One region of the Bacillus sp. GW823-FHT06B01 genome, then DNA from elsewhere that is predicted to be linked to it. Evidence: riboswitches for the same ligand, from Rfam matches in the RefSeq annotation. Region 1 holds a riboswitch; the other holds the start of a gene.
What was found. Region 1 has a riboswitch for S-adenosylmethionine ahead of AC1Q8N_RS27160 (peptide ABC transporter substrate-binding protein). Riboswitches for the same ligand answer to the same signal wherever they lie in the genome.
Positions count from the first base shown of each region.

Region 2: another riboswitch for S-adenosylmethionine. It lies ahead of AC1Q8N_RS00535 (M20 family metallopeptidase); the one in region 1 lies ahead of AC1Q8N_RS27160 (peptide ABC transporter substrate-binding protein).

Region 1 is NZ_JBXAHR010000009.1:54,287-63,031, forward strand. Features, by position in the region: gene AC1Q8N_RS27140 (GRP family sugar transporter) at 242-1,093, shown strand; gene pnuC (nicotinamide riboside transporter PnuC) at 1,332-1,964, opposite strand; gene proC (pyrroline-5-carboxylate reductase) at 2,152-2,955, shown strand; gene AC1Q8N_RS27155 (aldo/keto reductase) at 2,957-3,790, shown strand; SAM riboswitch class I at 3,944-4,048, shown strand; gene AC1Q8N_RS27160 (peptide ABC transporter substrate-binding protein) at 4,181-5,821, shown strand; gene AC1Q8N_RS27165 (peptide ABC transporter substrate-binding protein) at 6,208-7,836, shown strand; partial or broken gene AC1Q8N_RS27170 (YhgE/Pip domain-containing protein) at 7,878-8,745, opposite strand, start outside.
Region 2 is NZ_JBXAHR010000001.1:96,373-105,117, forward strand. Features, by position in the region: gene AC1Q8N_RS00515 (M56 family metallopeptidase) at 1-1,634, shown strand, start outside; partial or broken gene AC1Q8N_RS00520 (hypothetical protein) at 2,229-2,593, opposite strand; gene AC1Q8N_RS00525 (VOC family protein) at 2,663-3,055, opposite strand; gene AC1Q8N_RS00530 (AAA domain-containing protein) at 3,167-5,476, shown strand; SAM riboswitch class I at 5,552-5,653, shown strand; gene AC1Q8N_RS00535 (M20 family metallopeptidase) at 5,742-6,947, shown strand; gene AC1Q8N_RS00540 (TetR/AcrR family transcriptional regulator) at 7,133-7,699, shown strand; gene AC1Q8N_RS00545 (alpha/beta fold hydrolase) at 7,758-8,745, shown strand, end outside.

The sequences.
Region 1 (8,745 bases):
ATAACTGAATTTTACCTTTTATTAAAATATACATTTTATTTGAATTCACTTTCTAAAATAGGCAATTTCCTGTTATTATATGGAGGTGTTTCAAAAAATGAAGAAATGAAAACGCATTTATATCGTGAATTCTTCATCCTGTTTTAGCGATCGGTAATCTTCTACTCTAGTAGTGGGGCATTACCGATCGTTAGAACGATATGTAATTATATTGGTATAGAAAACCGAAGGGAGTCTTGTAATGGACATTTTATTAGCGCTTCTTCCTGCAATTGCATGGGGAAACATCTTATTAGTAAGCGTAAAAATGGGCGGTGGTGCATATAGCCAAACGGTAGGTATGACAATCGGTGCTCTATTCTTCGCAACAATTATGTATGTATTTACTCAACCAGCTTTAACAATGACAGTCTTGATTGTTGGTTTTATTTCAGGTTTATTCTGGGCTTTAGGACAAGTAAACCAATTAAAAACAGTTGAAAAACTAGGTGTTTCAACTACTGTAACAATTTCTACTGGTATGCAACTTGTTGCAACTTCTATCTTTGGGGTTATCGCTTTCCGTGAGTGGACTACTACAACAACGATTGTTCTGGGAACGATTGCAATCCTATTAATCGTAGTTGGTGTTGTATTCACATCACTAGATGACAAAGAAAATGCACAGCCACCAGGTCAATTGAAAAAAGGACTTCTTACTTTAATTGTTTCTACTTTCGGTTACCTTGTATATGTAATTATTATTCGTTGGTATAATATCGATGGTTGGTCTGCTATTTTACCACAAGCAGTTGGTATGTTTGTTGGTGCGGTTGTATTGACATCTAAACATAAACCATTTAACAAATATGCAATCCGTAATGCTTTATCTGGTTTACTATGGGGAACTGGAAACTTATTCTTACTTCTTTCATTACCACGTGTCGGAGTGGCAACAAGCTTCCCATTATCTCAAACTGGAATCGTTATCTCAACATTCGGTGCGATTGTCTTTTTAGGTGAAAAGAAAACAAAACGTCAATTGATCTTTATTGCACTAGGTAGTGTTTTAATTATCGGCGGCGCTGTATTGTTAGGTATGACAAAAGCATAAACTTATAATCTATTAATAAACCCCTGAAGCATATGTGCTTCAGGGGTTTTTCTCTTTCAATTGTTTTCTAAATATAATTATTTACATGTCCCTGTCTTTTATCCCGCTTTAACGGGCAGTAAGACCCCCACCTCAAAATTCAGCGAAAGCAAAGAATTTAGGTGGAGGATCAACTACCCATAAAAGTCCGATTGGTGAAGGCTAATAATCAGTGGGGGATGAAGAAAACCCCCACTGATTAAAGTTTCACTTTATAGTTGTTCTTCCACTCTAGTAAACCAGCTACACATATAAAGAGATTAATAACAGCTAATATTAGCATGACGTATAAACCTGTGGAAATATAAATCACAATGCTAACCACGTTATACAAAATCCATAAATACCAGTTTTCTAAAATTTTTCGACTTAGCATAAATTGAGCTACTAATCCTAGTACAGCATTTAAAGCATCTAAATATGGACTAGTTGATTCTAGATAACGGATTTGATAATAGCCCCAACCAATCCAAGTAACTAACATAAAGATTATATAAATAGTCCACCCTTTTACACCTAAACGAACTGTTGCTTTTACCTCTTCTCCCCCACTACATGCTATCCAATAATACCAACCATATACATTAAATATAAATTGAAAGGCTGCCAATACTGCCATTGCATATAAACCTTGCGTAATGAAAATATACAGAAATACCGCAACCGTAATCATGCCAAACAAAAAGTTAGATACCTTTTCCCTCGCTAATAACCAAACATTAATAATCCCCATAACCGATGCGAAAATTTCAATATAACTCGATTGAATATAAAATCCAACCAATACGCAAATAATACTGGAAATGAATAAAAAAAGCGGACTTCTGACCATGATCATCTCTCCCCAGATGTATAATAAATTCCCTATCACCAGTATAAGGAACAACGCTTTCCTTTACCATGAATTTCCTCCTTCTCGTTATCCATTCCATCTACGGTAAGTCTTTTCTTTTTACAAAATTCTCTTAAAGATGGTATCGTTTTTTATAACATATCTCCACTAGAAAGGAATAAAGGATATGCTAACTAAACATCGAATTCTATTTATTGGTGCTGGTCGTATGGCAGAAGCTATATTTTCCGGATTACTTAAAACAAGCAAAGAATACATCGAAAAAATTATCGTTTCTAACCGCAGCAACGTAGAAAAGCTAGAACAATTACAAGGACAATATAATGTGTCTATCACAACAGATTGGAAGCAGCATGTTACATCTGTTGATACGATTGTTTTAGCAATGCCGCCTTCTGCACATGAAGAATTATTAGCGGAGCTATCTCCGTTACTATCGAATCAACTTGTCGTAACGGTAGCTGCTGGCATTGGTCCATCTTATTTAGAAGCTAGACTCCCTAAGGACACGCCTGTTGCTTGGATTATGCCAAATACAGCTGCTGAAATTGGGAAGTCAATCTCCTTATATACAACAGGACAATCAGTAAACGAGATGCATCAAGAAACCTTGCAACTGCTTTTAAGAGGCATTGGTACTTCGCAACTTTGCACTGAGGAAGAAGTTCATCAACTTACTGCAGTTACTGGAAGTGCACCAGCTTTCCTTTATTACTTTGCTGAAAGCTTGATTGAAGCAACAAAAAGTTATGGAGTCGATGAAGCAACTGCCAAACACCTTGTCATTCAAATGATTTCTGGCTCTGCTTCTATGCTTGAACAAACGCAAGATCCAACTAACCTCCGCGAACAAGTAACAACACCAGGTGGTTCCACAGCTGAAGGTCTCAAAGCTTTATATGAATATAATTTTTCAGAGGCAATTCAAAAAGCAGTAGAAGCAACAAACAAAAAAGCTAGGGGGAAATAATATGAGTTTAACAAGTTTAAAAGACTATACTACATTACATAACGGTGTAAAAATGCCTTGGTTCGGTTTAGGTGTTTTTAAAGTAGAAGATGGTTCAGAAGTAATTGAGTCTGTAAAATCAGCAATAAAAAATGGCTACCGCAGCATCGATACTGCAGCAATCTATCAAAACGAAGAAGGCGTTGGACAAGCGATCCGTGAAGCAGGTGTTCCACGTGAAGAATTATTTATTACATCAAAAGTATGGAATAGCGATCAAGGATATGAAACAACACTTCAAGCATTTGAAACTACATTAGAAAAATTAGGTCTAGAATATTTAGATTTATATTTAGTACATTGGCCTGTAAAAGGGAAATATACTGAATCATGGAAAGCGTTAGAAAAACTTTATAAAGATGGCCGTGTTCGTGCTATCGGTGTGAGTAATTTCCACATTCACCACTTACAAGACGTATTTGAAATCGCTGAAATTAAGCCAATGGTCAATCAAGTGGAATACCACCCACGTTTAGCACAAGAAGAATTACACGCTTTCTGTAAAGAACATAACATCCAGCTTGAAGCTTGGTCACCATTAATGCAGGGACAACTATTGGATAACTCCACATTACAAGACATTGCGACAAAATATAATAAATCAACTGCACAAATTATTTTACGCTGGGATTTACAAAATGAAGTTGTAACAATCCCTAAATCTATTAAAGAACATCGCATTATTGAAAATGCAAATATATTCGATTTTGAATTAAGTGCTGATGACATGAAAGCAATTCAAGCTCTAAATGAAGATCGTCGCGTTGGTCCAGATCCAGATAACTTTAACTTCTAGTAGAAAAACCACTGCCATATGCAGTGGTTTTTCTCGTTAAATAAAACTGAAAATTTAAACTATATTTCAATTGGTTGACACTTCGTTATCCAAGGTGTAAGATTTTGAATTATCAAAGAAACACAAAAATTAATAAAATTTATTCGTTTACTCATTGTATCAAGAGAGGTGGAGGGACTGGCCCTTTGAAACCTCGGCAACAGGTTCATTTTGAATACTGTGCCACTTCCTGCAAGCATTGTGCTTGAAAGATAGAATGAGGGACTTCGTTTATATACGGGTGCATAACTTGTACGTAAAAATCCCTCTTTCTCAATATGAAAAGAGGGATTTTTTATTTTTCATTTCCCTCATCATCATCCAAACTTAATTATTTAGGAGGAAAATCAAATGAAAAAGAAGTTTGTACCCGGTATTGCATCAGTTGTAGGAGTAAGTATTTTATTAACTGGTTGCGGTAGTTATAAAAACGAAGCAAGTGGAGCAAATGCAAAAGACGAGGCGCCTAGTAAACAGGTTTTAAACTTATCTTCACCTACTGAAATACGAACAATGGATACAGCTCGTGCTACAGATACTGATTCTGGTCAAGTAATGAGAAACGTATTTGAAGGTTTGTATAATCTTGGTGAAGGTAACAAACCTGTCCCTGGCGTTGCGAAATCTCATGAAGTAAGTGGCGATAAAACGAAATACACATTCCACCTGCGAGATTCAAAATGGTCAAACGGCACTCCTGTCACAGCGAAAGATTTTGTCTTCGCTTGGCAAAGAGCTGTTGATCCAGCAACAGCCTCTGAATATGCATTTCTATTCTTTGATATTAAAAATGCAACAAAAATTAACAACAAAGAACTTCCAGCCGATCAACTTGGTGTAAAAGCAATTGATGACCATACGTTTGAGGTAGAATTAGAACGTCCTGTTCCGTACTTTATAAGCTTAACAGCGTTCCCAACATTTCTACCAATTAACGAGGAATTCTTTAAAGCACAAGGTGATAAGTATGCGTTAGAAGACAATACAATTTTGTACAACGGAGCTTTTACACTAAGCGATTGGAAGCATGAGCAAAGCTTTAAATTTAAGAAAAACCCTACCTATTGGGATAAAGATACTGTCAAACTGGAAGAAATCAATTTTAACGTCGTAAAAGAAAAATCTACAGAAGTAAATTTATTCGAGTCAAAACAATTAGATCGTATCAAACTAACATCTGACTTCGTTGATAAATATAAAAAGGATGCTAACTTTAAAGAACGGCCAAACGTAGGGGTACAGTTTCTACGTATGAATCAACAAAACAAAGTACTTCAAAACGTTTCTGCACGCCAAGCAATCGATCAAACAATTGATCGAAAATCCTTTGTAAATACGTTATTAAATGACGGCTCTACACCAACCTCTAGTCTCGTGCCGAAAAACTTTGCAAAAGGACCTGACGGAACAGACTTCCGTGCTGCAAACGGCGATTTAACAAAGGTTGATACAAAATCTGCTCAAGAATTATGGAAAAAGGCAAAACAAGAACTTGGGTCTGAAAAAATAACATTAGAACTATTAATAAGTGACGGTGACCTTGAAAAGAAAACTGGTGAGTTCTTAAAAGGACAATTAGAAAAGAATTTAGATGGCTTAACAGTAAATATAAAGCCGCAACCACGTAAACAACAAGTTTCACTTTTATTAAAAGGTGACTACGAAATTGGAATTGACGGCTGGAGCCCTGACTTTGCAGATCCAATTACATTCCTTGAGCTTTTTACAACGAATAACCCTTACAACTTAGATCATTACTCTAATAAGGAGTTCGATGAAACAATAGCAAAAGTGAAAACAACTTTAGCCGGTGATGAAAAAGCTCGCTGGGAAGCATTACTAGCATCCGAGAAAATATTATTTAAAGACTCTGTTATCGCTCCTCTTTACCAAAAAGGCGAATCTTATTTAGAACGTTCTTACGTGAAAGGAATTGTGCAAGTAGACTTTGCAGGTCAATTAAACTTCAAATGGGCACAAATTAAAAAATAAAAGGCAACCTGAATTGAAGTTTTCCTACCCATACCAATTGTTTTATTGGAAAAATGTATTAAAAGCGGATTTCTCAATAGGAGAAAATCCGCTTTTTTAATATATTATTTTTAAAAAATAATAATCCGATTTTATTATTGACATATAGTTCTTTTCAGTGTTAATATTCTAAATAATCAAAGAAACAAAATATTTCACCATCAAAATATAACGTCTACTACGTTGAAACATATAACGATAGATTATAGTTCAACATGTATATACATATAGAACACCTGATTACCTACATGCACATATTTATAATAGGTTTTCTCTTCTTCTATAGATACACTTCAAAACGTGGACATTATGACGTTACGAACAACACATTCAGGGAGGAACGAACAATGAAGAAAAAAGTTGTACCTGTTGTTGCATCTGTTTTAGGGGCAAGTCTATTACTAACTGCTTGCGGGGGAAATAAAGATCATGCAAACGGAGCGAAAGCAAATGATAAACAGGCAATTAACTTATCATTCGCTTCAGAAATTCCAACAATGGATGTTGCAAAAGCAACGGATGGGGAATCCATGAACGTAATGCGCAATGTTTTTGAAGGATTATATGCAATGGGAGAAGATAATAAACCAATTCCTGGTGTTGCTGAGTCGGTTGACGTTAGTCCCGATAAAACAAAATATACATTCCACCTGCGTGATTCGAAATGGTCAAACGGTACTCCTGTTACAGCAAAGGACTTCGTCTTCGCTTGGCAACGTGCCGTAAATCCTGATACAGCAGCTGAATATGCATTCTTATTCTTCGATATAAAGAATGCGAAACAAATAAACCAAAAACAATTACCGGTTGATCAATTAGGTATTAAAGCTGTTGATGACAAAACTTTAGAAGTACAACTAGACCGTCCTGTTCCCTACTTCTTAAGCTTAACGACATTCTCAACATTCTTACCAATTAATGAAGATTACTTAAAGTCTCAAGGCGATAAATACGGTTTAGAAACAAATCATTTAATTTACAACGGTGCTTTCACATTAGATAACTGGAAACATGAGCAAAGCTTCCAATTGAAGAAGAATCCTAACTATTGGGATGCTAAAACTGTAAAATTAGAAGAAATCAACTTCAATGTTGTTAAAGATAAATCTACAGAAGTTAACTTATACGATTCAGGACAAATTGATCGCGTTGCTTTAACTGCGGAGTTTGTTGATAAATATAAGAGCGATCCAAACTTCAAAGACCGCGCTGAAGTTGGCATTCAATTCTTACGACTAAATCAAAAAAATGAAACATTAAAAAATCAACATGCACGCCTTGCTATTAACGGAGCAATGAATAAAAAAGCATACGTAGAAACAATTTTAAATAACGGTGCTATTCCAGCTGAAGGAATGGTTCCTGCGAAATTCGCAAAGAGTCCAGAAGGTAACGACTTCCGTAAAGAAAACGGAAACCTAGTCAAAGATGATGTGAAAACAGCGAAAGAAAACTGGAAAAAAGCGAAACAAGAACTTGGTACTGACAAAGTAACAATCGAACTATTAACAAGTGATAATGCTTTAGCTAAAAAAACTGGTGAATATTTAAAAGGTGAACTAGAAAAGAACCTAGATGGATTAACAGTGACATTAAAACCACAACCACGTAAACAACAGCTGAAACTACTATTAAGTGGTGACTATGAAATCGGTATTGATGGCTGGGGCCCTGACTTCGCTGACCCAATTACATTCTTAGATTTATTTACAACAGAAAGTGCTTATAACTTCGATAAATACTCTAACAAAGAGTATGATGCGCTCATTCATAAAGTGAAAACAGATTTAGCTGGCGATGAAAAGGCTCGCTTTGAAGCAATGAAGCAAGCTGAAAAAATCCTATTAGAAGACGGCGCTGTCGCTCCTTTATACCAACAAGGTCGTTCTTACTTACAACGCTCTTTCATTAAAGGACTTGTAACAACTGACTTCGGCGGTGAATTTAACTACAAGTGGACAGAAGTTGCAAAATAATAAAATAAAAACGGTATCCTTCGGCGGATACCGTTTTTATTTTATACTTCTTTAACTACATGACTTCTTCTCTTTACTATTTCTTTTATAGATACAGTAATTACTGCTACCAATTGTGTAACTAATATAATGACTAATAATGAAATAATATTTTTCTCTAAACTTACTCCCCCAAATATTATTGTATAATAGCCATTCGCTGCATATGTTGCGGGAAATAATTCGCCGATTGTTTGATATGTTTTAGAAAGCATCTCATGTGGCACAATTACACCCGAACTTACAAGTTGTAACGACAGTGAAATTATATTAAAGATCATACCTGCATTTCCGAAAACAGTTATGAACATTTGTGTTAATGAAAGAAAGGCGAAGAAGACTATCGCTTGAAACATCCATATACTCCATACTGCTTCGTGTACTTCAATTTGAAATCCTCTCATCAAACCAATTGTAATACATGCAAGTAAAATTGATACTGTACCGTTAATGACCTGTCTTGATACAAAATTACTCCAACCGTTCTTTACTTCCTTTGCAACTTTTGATAGCTCCATACTCATGATCATCGCTCCTACAAATGAAGCTAATACCATCATTAGTGGTACCATATTAACTGAAAATCCTTTTGCATCATTTACTTTATGAACTGTAAAACCAATTGAATCTTCGGTTAACCCTTTTATCACTTCTACATTCTCAGGTCCTACAGCTTGTAGCTTTCCAACAATCGCTTGTTTCTTATAACTTGCTATCTCTTTATTTACATTATCTCGAATTTGTTTTGCAGCTCCTTCCATCATTTGCTTTGCCATCATGGCATTCGCTTGATTAATGTGGAAGTTTAAACTTGATTTTCCTGTTTCATTTATATCTTTTGAAAAAGAAGCAGGAATTTCAATAATCATA
Region 2 (8,745 bases), on a different contig from region 1:
GTACGCAAGAATTAAAAGGTATAGACGATACAAAGGTTCTCACAAAAGAAGATACTTATACCTCAAGTTCAACAAAAACTGTTCAGACAAATAAGACACAAACAGGCATGAATAAAAAGCAGGATGGTGAGCCAATTCCGTTCTATACAATTTGTATATACATTTGGCTTACTGGTGTTATCCTTTTAAGTGTTGCTACTTTTATAATGAACAGGCGTTTATTACTTTACATAAAAAAACAACCTGTTATTACAGACGAGAAGATTGTCCAGCTTTTTGAAAAGTGTAAGCAATCTATGTCTATTCAACGGAATATCCCTCTATTTGTATCTGGAAAGGTTTCCAGTCCAACAGTGTTTGGATTTATTCGTCCCAAGTTGCTATTGTCAACTGTACATATGAAAATATTAGATGAGCAACAGTTACGATATATTTTTCATCATGAATTAGCTCACATCAAGCGAAGAGATGTTGGTGTGAACTGGCTTATGCATGGCTTACTAATTTTAAATTGGTTTAATCCCATTCTATGGTATGCCTACTCATGTATGCGGGAAGATCAAGAACTAGCATGCGATGCATTAGCTCTTACATGTATAGATGCAGAGGAGCGAATTGCGTATGGACATACTATTATTAGTCTATTGGAACACTACTCAAGTTATTATCAAGTACCAAGTATAGCAAATTTTAGTGAAAACAAGAGAGCGTTAAAAAGGAGAATTCTAATGATTAAAAAATTCCCAAAAAAATCATATCGTTGGTCTGCGATAGGGGCTGTGGCAGTTATTGCAGTTTCATCTGTATCCTTATTAAACGCCCGTGCTGATAAGCCGACTAACCCTGAGAAACAACAAATAGAAGTGAAAAATAATATGAAAGAATTAAAAACACAAACCGATATTCCTATACAGAAAATTGTAGAAAAAATGATTGGTACAAAAGAACGGGCAGATGCAGAATTTTTTGTTTCAGAGGGAGAGTATAATACTTTACTTAAAGAAGTTGGTTTGGCACGAAATCTGTTTACAAAAGAAGAATTTGAACGATTTATTGATTTAGAAACAGAAGCATATACTTTGGGTAAAAAAGTAAAGTTAGTAGGAAGTCCTGAAAAGTTAGATTCAGAAGAACAAAAAAAATATCAGAAAAACAGTGAAGAAATTGGACCATTTAGACAGAAAATTACTTCGGAATTTAGATTAACTAAAAAGGAAGCACAGAAATATGTTGATTTTCCAATTAATGCCCCAAGTTATGTGGTAAAAGGGTTTAAATTAACTGGAGAAGGTGTTACAACACCGAAGACTACTGGAAAAATGAATCCCGATTTTATTTATGAATATCAAAATCAAAGTAAAGATAATGTATATATTGTGCACCAATCTGCAGTTACTGATGAGGGAAAAGAATTCTCGAATAAAAGAGCGGAGTATAATGAAAAGGTAACAAATTATGAATTAGAAGGTACAAAAATAACCTTAGTTGAAAGTCTTGATACAGAGGAAACCTATAAAGTAATGCAAATGATTGTTCCTGCAAAAGGAAAGAATAGCGCTTATCAAGTCTTAATTCTTGCAGGTGATTTAAGTAAAGAAGAAACAGAGAAAATCATGCTATCCTTTTTAAAATAAAAATAGAGTCTCAGGATTTCGTCCCTGAGGCTCTATTTTTTTAACATAAACGAAACCATTAAGTGAGAAGAGAAATTGGTATAGTCTATATAATGAGAAAGTAAGATGAAATGTACTTTTGTTAGCTTGATCGAGGTGGAGAAAGATTATATGAAAAATAACAATTTAAAACATAAATTGAATCAAGGTAGATATATTATATGGAGAACAGGAGGGAATTAAGCTGGAAAAGCAGGGAAAATTCTACGGCAGTCTCTTTTCTGCTTTGAGGTTGAAAATGATTTTGGGAAATATGACCTCAAAATAATTCATCTCCTTTTTTGAAACTTAATATAATTATTCGTATTCGAATTTAATAGTGTGGCTTATTTATCTGCCCATGTTTATCCAATAAAATTGATAAAGTTCTATTATATCTGTCTATACATGTTGCAAAATATGAAAGAAAATATAATTTTGTAACATGTATAGCGAATTTTGTTTGACTTATGTTGTTTTTACAGGAGTGTAACAGAAAAAGCAAGAAAAGACCTGATAACAGGTCCGTTTTTGTCTTTGTTTTGGCATATAATCAATTATGTTGTTTCCCACGCATTAATATGAGCCAAGATGAAAGAAATAGGGAAACACCCTAATTTTTTTATTTCTATAATAAAATAAGATTATTAAGTCGAATGTGACAATAATAATTAGAAGTAATAAGTGTATAAGTGTATAAGTGCATCAGTTTTACCGTGTAATAAAGAATTTATAAAGACATCCCATTCTGTTCCATAGGGAGGCTCTGCCCAATTTCGTTGCAGTCCTAACACAATTCCATTTATGAAAAAGATAATACTTAATAGAATTCTTCCAACAAATAAGGCAGCTACTTTTAAATTCCAATGCTTTATCTTGATTACGTAAAGGATTGGAAAGAGCATAAGTATCCAAAAAACGATAATAAAAACTGTATTCATCAGTTTCTACTCCTTATGTTGATAATAAATTTATTATCCCGCTAATTGTAGGCTGACTAAAGTCTCACTTTATCTCTCCGTTTCAAAAAACTCAATCCATTCTCCGTCAGGACCAGCGAAGAATATGTAACGTGTTCCATCTGGTAATGTTTCAATTTCTTCTCCTAGTAGAAAGGTTACTTTTTGTTTCTTTAGTCTTTCGATTTCATCCTCTAATGAATCCACTTTAAAGCAAATGTGATGTACTTTTCCTTCTGCCGGAAGAGAAGAGTTGTAGCCTTCAATTAATTCAAGTATCGTTTCCTTCGATTCTTCCACACCTAAAAAAGCGAGTTTTAAGTCGGGATTCGGGTGACCCATACGTTTAATGAGCTGTAAGCCAACTACTACTTCATAAAATGAAATAGATGTTTCTAAGTTTGCGACCATAAGACCGACGTGTTCAATTCTTCTAACTGGCATGTAGATCCCTTCTTTCTGAAAATTATATACAATATGTTATTGAAAATTAAGAAAATAAGCAAGATAAAAACCTTACAAATTTTAGCGTGTTTTATGGTATAGTGAGAAAGTATGTTTGGGGAGAAGGAAGGAGATTATACGATGAATACACCTACTCAAACTCCTTCATTATCGGCAACGATGAAAGAGTGGCATTATGCATTAGCGTATGAAATTAAACATTGGAAAACGATAGGTGGTAGTAAAATTTCTATTATGAACGGTCGTTTTTTATATACAGATTATGAAAGTACAGTATACGTATTTCAGCTTATTTCGGAAGTAAGCTTACCTGAAGGTTCACCAATTCGAATTGAGTTTGATGGTGAGGAAGCGACAGGAGAAGTATTATCTGTACATGGATTAGAAATAGAACTGAAATTAAATGATTATATACAAGGTGAAATACGAGAAGCTGTTTTATACAGTGAACCGTGGCAATTGTTAGAGCAACTACAAGAGCGATTGAAAGAGGCACATAAAGATAAGTTAAAACGTAATCGTATAAAGCGTCTTGTTGATGGGACGAGCAGTCCGAAACATATTGAGAAGATGAAAAATCCGAAAAATGAATTGGCGTATCGTTCGTTTTACAATCCGACAACGTACGTGTGGGGACCGCCTGGAACAGGGAAGTCTTACAATTTATCACGTATTATTTCGGCTCATTATCAAAAAGGAAAATCGGTACTTGTATTAGCTCATAGTAATGCGGCAGTAGACGTATTAATGAGCGAAGTAACGAAGCAAATTGAGAAGAAAAAGAAATGGACACCTGGCGAAATTGTTCGTTACGGTTATAGTCAACATGAACATATACGAAATCATGAAACATTACTTACGTCGAAGCTAGTTGAAACGACGAACGGATCTTGGGGAGAAGAAAGACTCTATTTAGAAGAGACACGACAAGATCTTCGTGAAAAGATTTTATCATATAAAGCGACTTCTGCTGATAAGAAGCGTATACAAGAGATTGAAAATGATCTTCGAAAGCAAAAAGCGAAAATTAAAGAAGTAGAAAAAGAATACATTGAAAACGCGAAAGTAATCGGCGCAACTTTATCGAAATGTGCCATTGATTCCCTTATTTATGAGCGTACATTTGATTTAGTTGTCGTAGATGAAGTGAGTATGGCATATGTTCCGCAAATTGCATTAGCTGCTTCACTTGGAAAACGTATTGTCGTTTGTGGTGACTTTTTACAGTTACCTCCAATCGCGATGGCGAACCATGAACTCGTTCGAAAATGGCTCGGGGAAGATATGTTTTACCATGCCGGGATTGTTGAGTCTGTCAATAAATCAGAAGCACATCCGAACCTCTTTATGCTGCAGGAACAAAGACGTATGCATGCGGATATATCGAAGTTTACAAATTCATTTATTTATAAAAATAGAGTATATGATCATCCGTCTGTTTCAGAGCGTAAAGAACTTGCGCGATTGCAACCGTTCGCAAATGAGGCAAGTGTTTTATTTGATACGAGCTTAATGGGAGCCTTTTCGTTAAAAGACGCTGCTTCAGGTTCTCGTTTTAACATTATGTCTGGTTTAGTAGCGATGCAAATGATGTTAATTGGACTGTTAGATGGTGTTCAATCGATCGGTGTTGTTACACCTTACAGGGCACAATCCCGCTTTTTATCAACGTTTATTAGAGAAATGTTGCAGAGAACGAAATATCAAAACATACCAGTTTTAGCAGCAACGGTTCATAAGTTTCAAGGTTCTGAAAGAGATATGATGATATTTGATACGGTGGATAGTTATCCGCAAGAACGACCTGGTGTGTTATTCTTTGACCATAAAAACCATCGCCTCGTCAATGTAGCCGTAACGAGAGCGAGAGGGAAGTTCATTCAATTATCAGATTGCCATTATATGCGTAAAAACCTTTCGAGAAAACAAGCGTTATCACAATTAACGGCTCATATAGAACGTCACGGAGATGTGTATGATCGTACGACATCAAGACAATTGTGGGAACGAAAAATTTCGAAACGTTTACGCTGGTTTATGGAAATGAATCTTGAAGAACCGAAAGGGCTATTGAAAGATATTTTAGCTGCAAAACGAAAAATTATTATTTCACTTCCAAGCACAAAACAAGTGGATAAGCGAGTATGGCAAGCGTTAATGCGTACAAATGCGCAAATAACGGTGTATAGTGATGGACCAGTTCCATTGAAAAATGTAAAGTTACAAAGGCAAAACAAAGCATTCCCGTTTATCGTAATCGATGATGAAATCTTTTGGGCAGGGGCACCGCTCACATCTCAAATGATGTTTGAAGGTAGTACGGAATTTCCGTACGTATGTGCAAGACTGCAAGCACCAGAAACAATTGGTGTGTTAAAAGGGTTTTTAGATATTCGGTAAATTCGGATAGGAATTCCTTGACTTTTGCCTGGAATGAACTTAGAATGAAAATAATTTAATACAATTTTATGAAAATTCTTATCACGAGAGGTTGAGGGACTGGCCCTATGACACCTCGGCAGCGGATTCTTTATGAATACTGTGCCAATTCCAGCAAGGTAACTTGAAAGATAAGAAAGAAGCTCATTTTGACTGTATATACAGAAGCCTCTTTCTATCTTTTAGAAAGAGGCTTTTTTACGTGAAAATAAAAGGAGGAAGAAAAATGGGAGCGACAGGAGTAACGTCACAAAGAAAAACAATTGAAGAGAGTATAGAAAGAAATAAGGAAAAGTACATAGAAACAAGTCATAATATTCATGCGAATCCGGAGATTGGTAACCAAGAATTTTACGCATCAAGAACGTTAAGTTTGTTGTTAGGAAGCGCAGGATTTCAGTTGCAGCACAATATAGCTGGGCATGAAACAGGATTTATCGCGCGAAAAAGTTCAGGGAAACAAGGACCAGTCATTGCATTTTTAGCTGAGTATGACGCTTTACCAGGACTCGGTCATGCATGTGGTCACAATTTAATTGGCACAATTAGCGTTGCAGCAGCGATCGCGTTATCAGAAACGCTTGAGGAAATCGGCGGAGAAGTTGTCGTGTTCGGAACACCAGCAGAAGAGGGTGGGCCAAATGGTAGCGCAAAATCGAGTTATGTGAAAGCTGGCTTATTTAAAAACATTGATGCGGCGCTTATGATTCATCCGAGCGGAAAAACAGCTCCAACGAGTCCATCACTTGCGGTCGATCCACTTGATTTTCATTTTTACGGAAAAACAGCTCATGCAGCAGCCTCACCAGAAGAAGGAATTAACGCATTAGATGCGATTATCCAGCTGTATAACAGTATTAATGCACTTCGCCAACAACTCCCATCAGATGTGAGAATTCATGGTGTTATTACTGAGGGCGGAAAAGCACCTAATATTATTCCTGACTACGCCGCAGCAAGGTTCTTCATCCGCGCAGCAACGAGAAAAAGATGTGCGGAAGTAACAGAGAAAGTAAGAAACGTCGCACAAGGTGCAGCATTAGCAACAGGTACGAAAGTGAAAATTCATCAATTCCAAAATGAAATCGATGAACTACTCGTAACAAAAACATTTAATGACGTCGTAGCCGAAGAATTAGAATTACAAGGTGAAGACGTAAATCGTAAAGAAAGATTTGGCATCGGCTCAACAGACGCAGGAAACGTAAGCCAAGTCGTACCGACCATTCATCCGTACATTAAAATCGGTCCAGACGATTTAATTGCGCATACGAATGAATTTAGAGAAGCAGCACGTTCAGAATTAGGAGATAAAGCATTAATTACATCCGCAAAAGCACTAGCACATACAGCGTATCGATTAATTACGGAAGAAGGGCTGTTAGAGAAGGTGAAGGAAGAGTTTAGAGAGGTGCAGAGGAATCAAGGATAGATGGTTAAAGGGAGTGGGGGAATCCACTCCTTTTCTTTTTTGCGTAACGCTGATGCTAAGATTTTTTTGCAGTAAAATCAATGTTAGTGGAACTTTTTTAATCAAACTTTTTTCTAAATTAACATAAATACTTGCAACATTTAAATTAGTACTGTATAGTTCTAGTTATGACAAAGGTAAAATTAATGAATCAAAAACGTGTGATTGAAGTAGCTGCAACATTATTTTTAGAAAAAGGGTTTGCTTATACAAGTATGGATGAATTAGTACGTGTAAGCAAAGTTTCAAAGTCTAATGTGTATTATCACTTTTCTAATAAGGAAGTATTATTAGAAGGGGTCGTTGATTATTGGATTGAAATGTATCAATCTGCAATTGATGACGTACTTTCTCAGACTCAATTTTTAGTTGAAGATCGTATCCAACTGTTTTTAAAGCAATTATCACAAGGAGTTCAGTCGAGAGAGTATAAGGGGAGCTGTCCATTTATTACTCTTTATATTCAAAGTCCTAAACAGGCCACGCAAATAAAAGAAAAAATAGGTCTTTTTTTTACAGGATTACAAAAGAAAGTTTCTCTATTACTTAAACAAGGGGTAGAGAATGGAGAATTCAGAAATACGATTAATATTGATGAGGTTGCATCACTTTTTATTACAAATCTTGAAGGAGCGTTATTTATTTCAGAAACATTGAAGGATGCAACTGTAATTACGAAAACAGCAGATCATTTTTTAAAATTGCTTCGATAAAAGAAGCTTTTTTTTTACATCAAATTAGTACTGAATAGTACTAAAAAGGAGATTTTATATGAGAACAGTATTTTTAATTGGTGGAACAGGCTTTATTGGAAAACAATTAGTGAAAGAATTAGCCAAAGAGGATGTTAAAATTCTTCTTTTAGTGAGGTCGAAAAGTAAAGCAACACGCCTTTTTCAAGAAAGAGGCATCTTAAAAAAGGAAGTTATGCACTTTATTGAAGGTGATTTGACGAAAATAGATTTAGGTCTAAGTGCTGAAGATAAGGAGAGCGTATTGAAAACGGATGTGATTATTCACGCAGGAGGCCCCATGGATATTCAAGCGACAAGTAAAGAGGCAGCTTCCGTATTTTTAAATGGCGCCAAACATATTAGTGAATTAGCTAAAAGCATTCATCAATTGAAGGGCTTGCAACAATTTATTCATGTTGTAGGTTATATGAGTCCCTTTGATGATAAAAATAGCAAGATTGCAATTGATGTGTTTAAAGAAGGAAACAATTATTTGAAAATAAAAAATCCATATGAGAGAACAAAATTTTTAGCAGATCTTTATATCCGTCACCAGGCATCAGCAGTAGGTTATCCGCTTTCTGTAATTAATCCGCCAACTGTAGTCGGTAGTAGTAAAACAGGGAGTACAGAGCAGATAGCAGGATTAGGTTTGCTTGTGATGAGTATGAGAAGAGGGCTCATGCCAGTGATTCCTGGAGGTAAGGGATATAGGTTACCACTTATTTCAAACGATGAGCTTGCGAAGTTTATTGTGCAGGTTTTCAGATTGGAGCAACCGACTATACAAACATATACACTTGTTGAAGACAAACAGCACGATCAGAACATTGCTGAATTATTAAGTATTATGTCGGAAAGTATGAATATGAGGGCACCAAAAATCTCTGTCCCAATGCCACTTATGAAAGCAATTATGAATAGTGGAGTAAGTAAAATAACAAAAATTCCTTCTGATGGACTGAATTTTATTACAAAACGAAAATTTTCAAATGTTTCAGCGAAAAAAATTATGGGAGGAGATT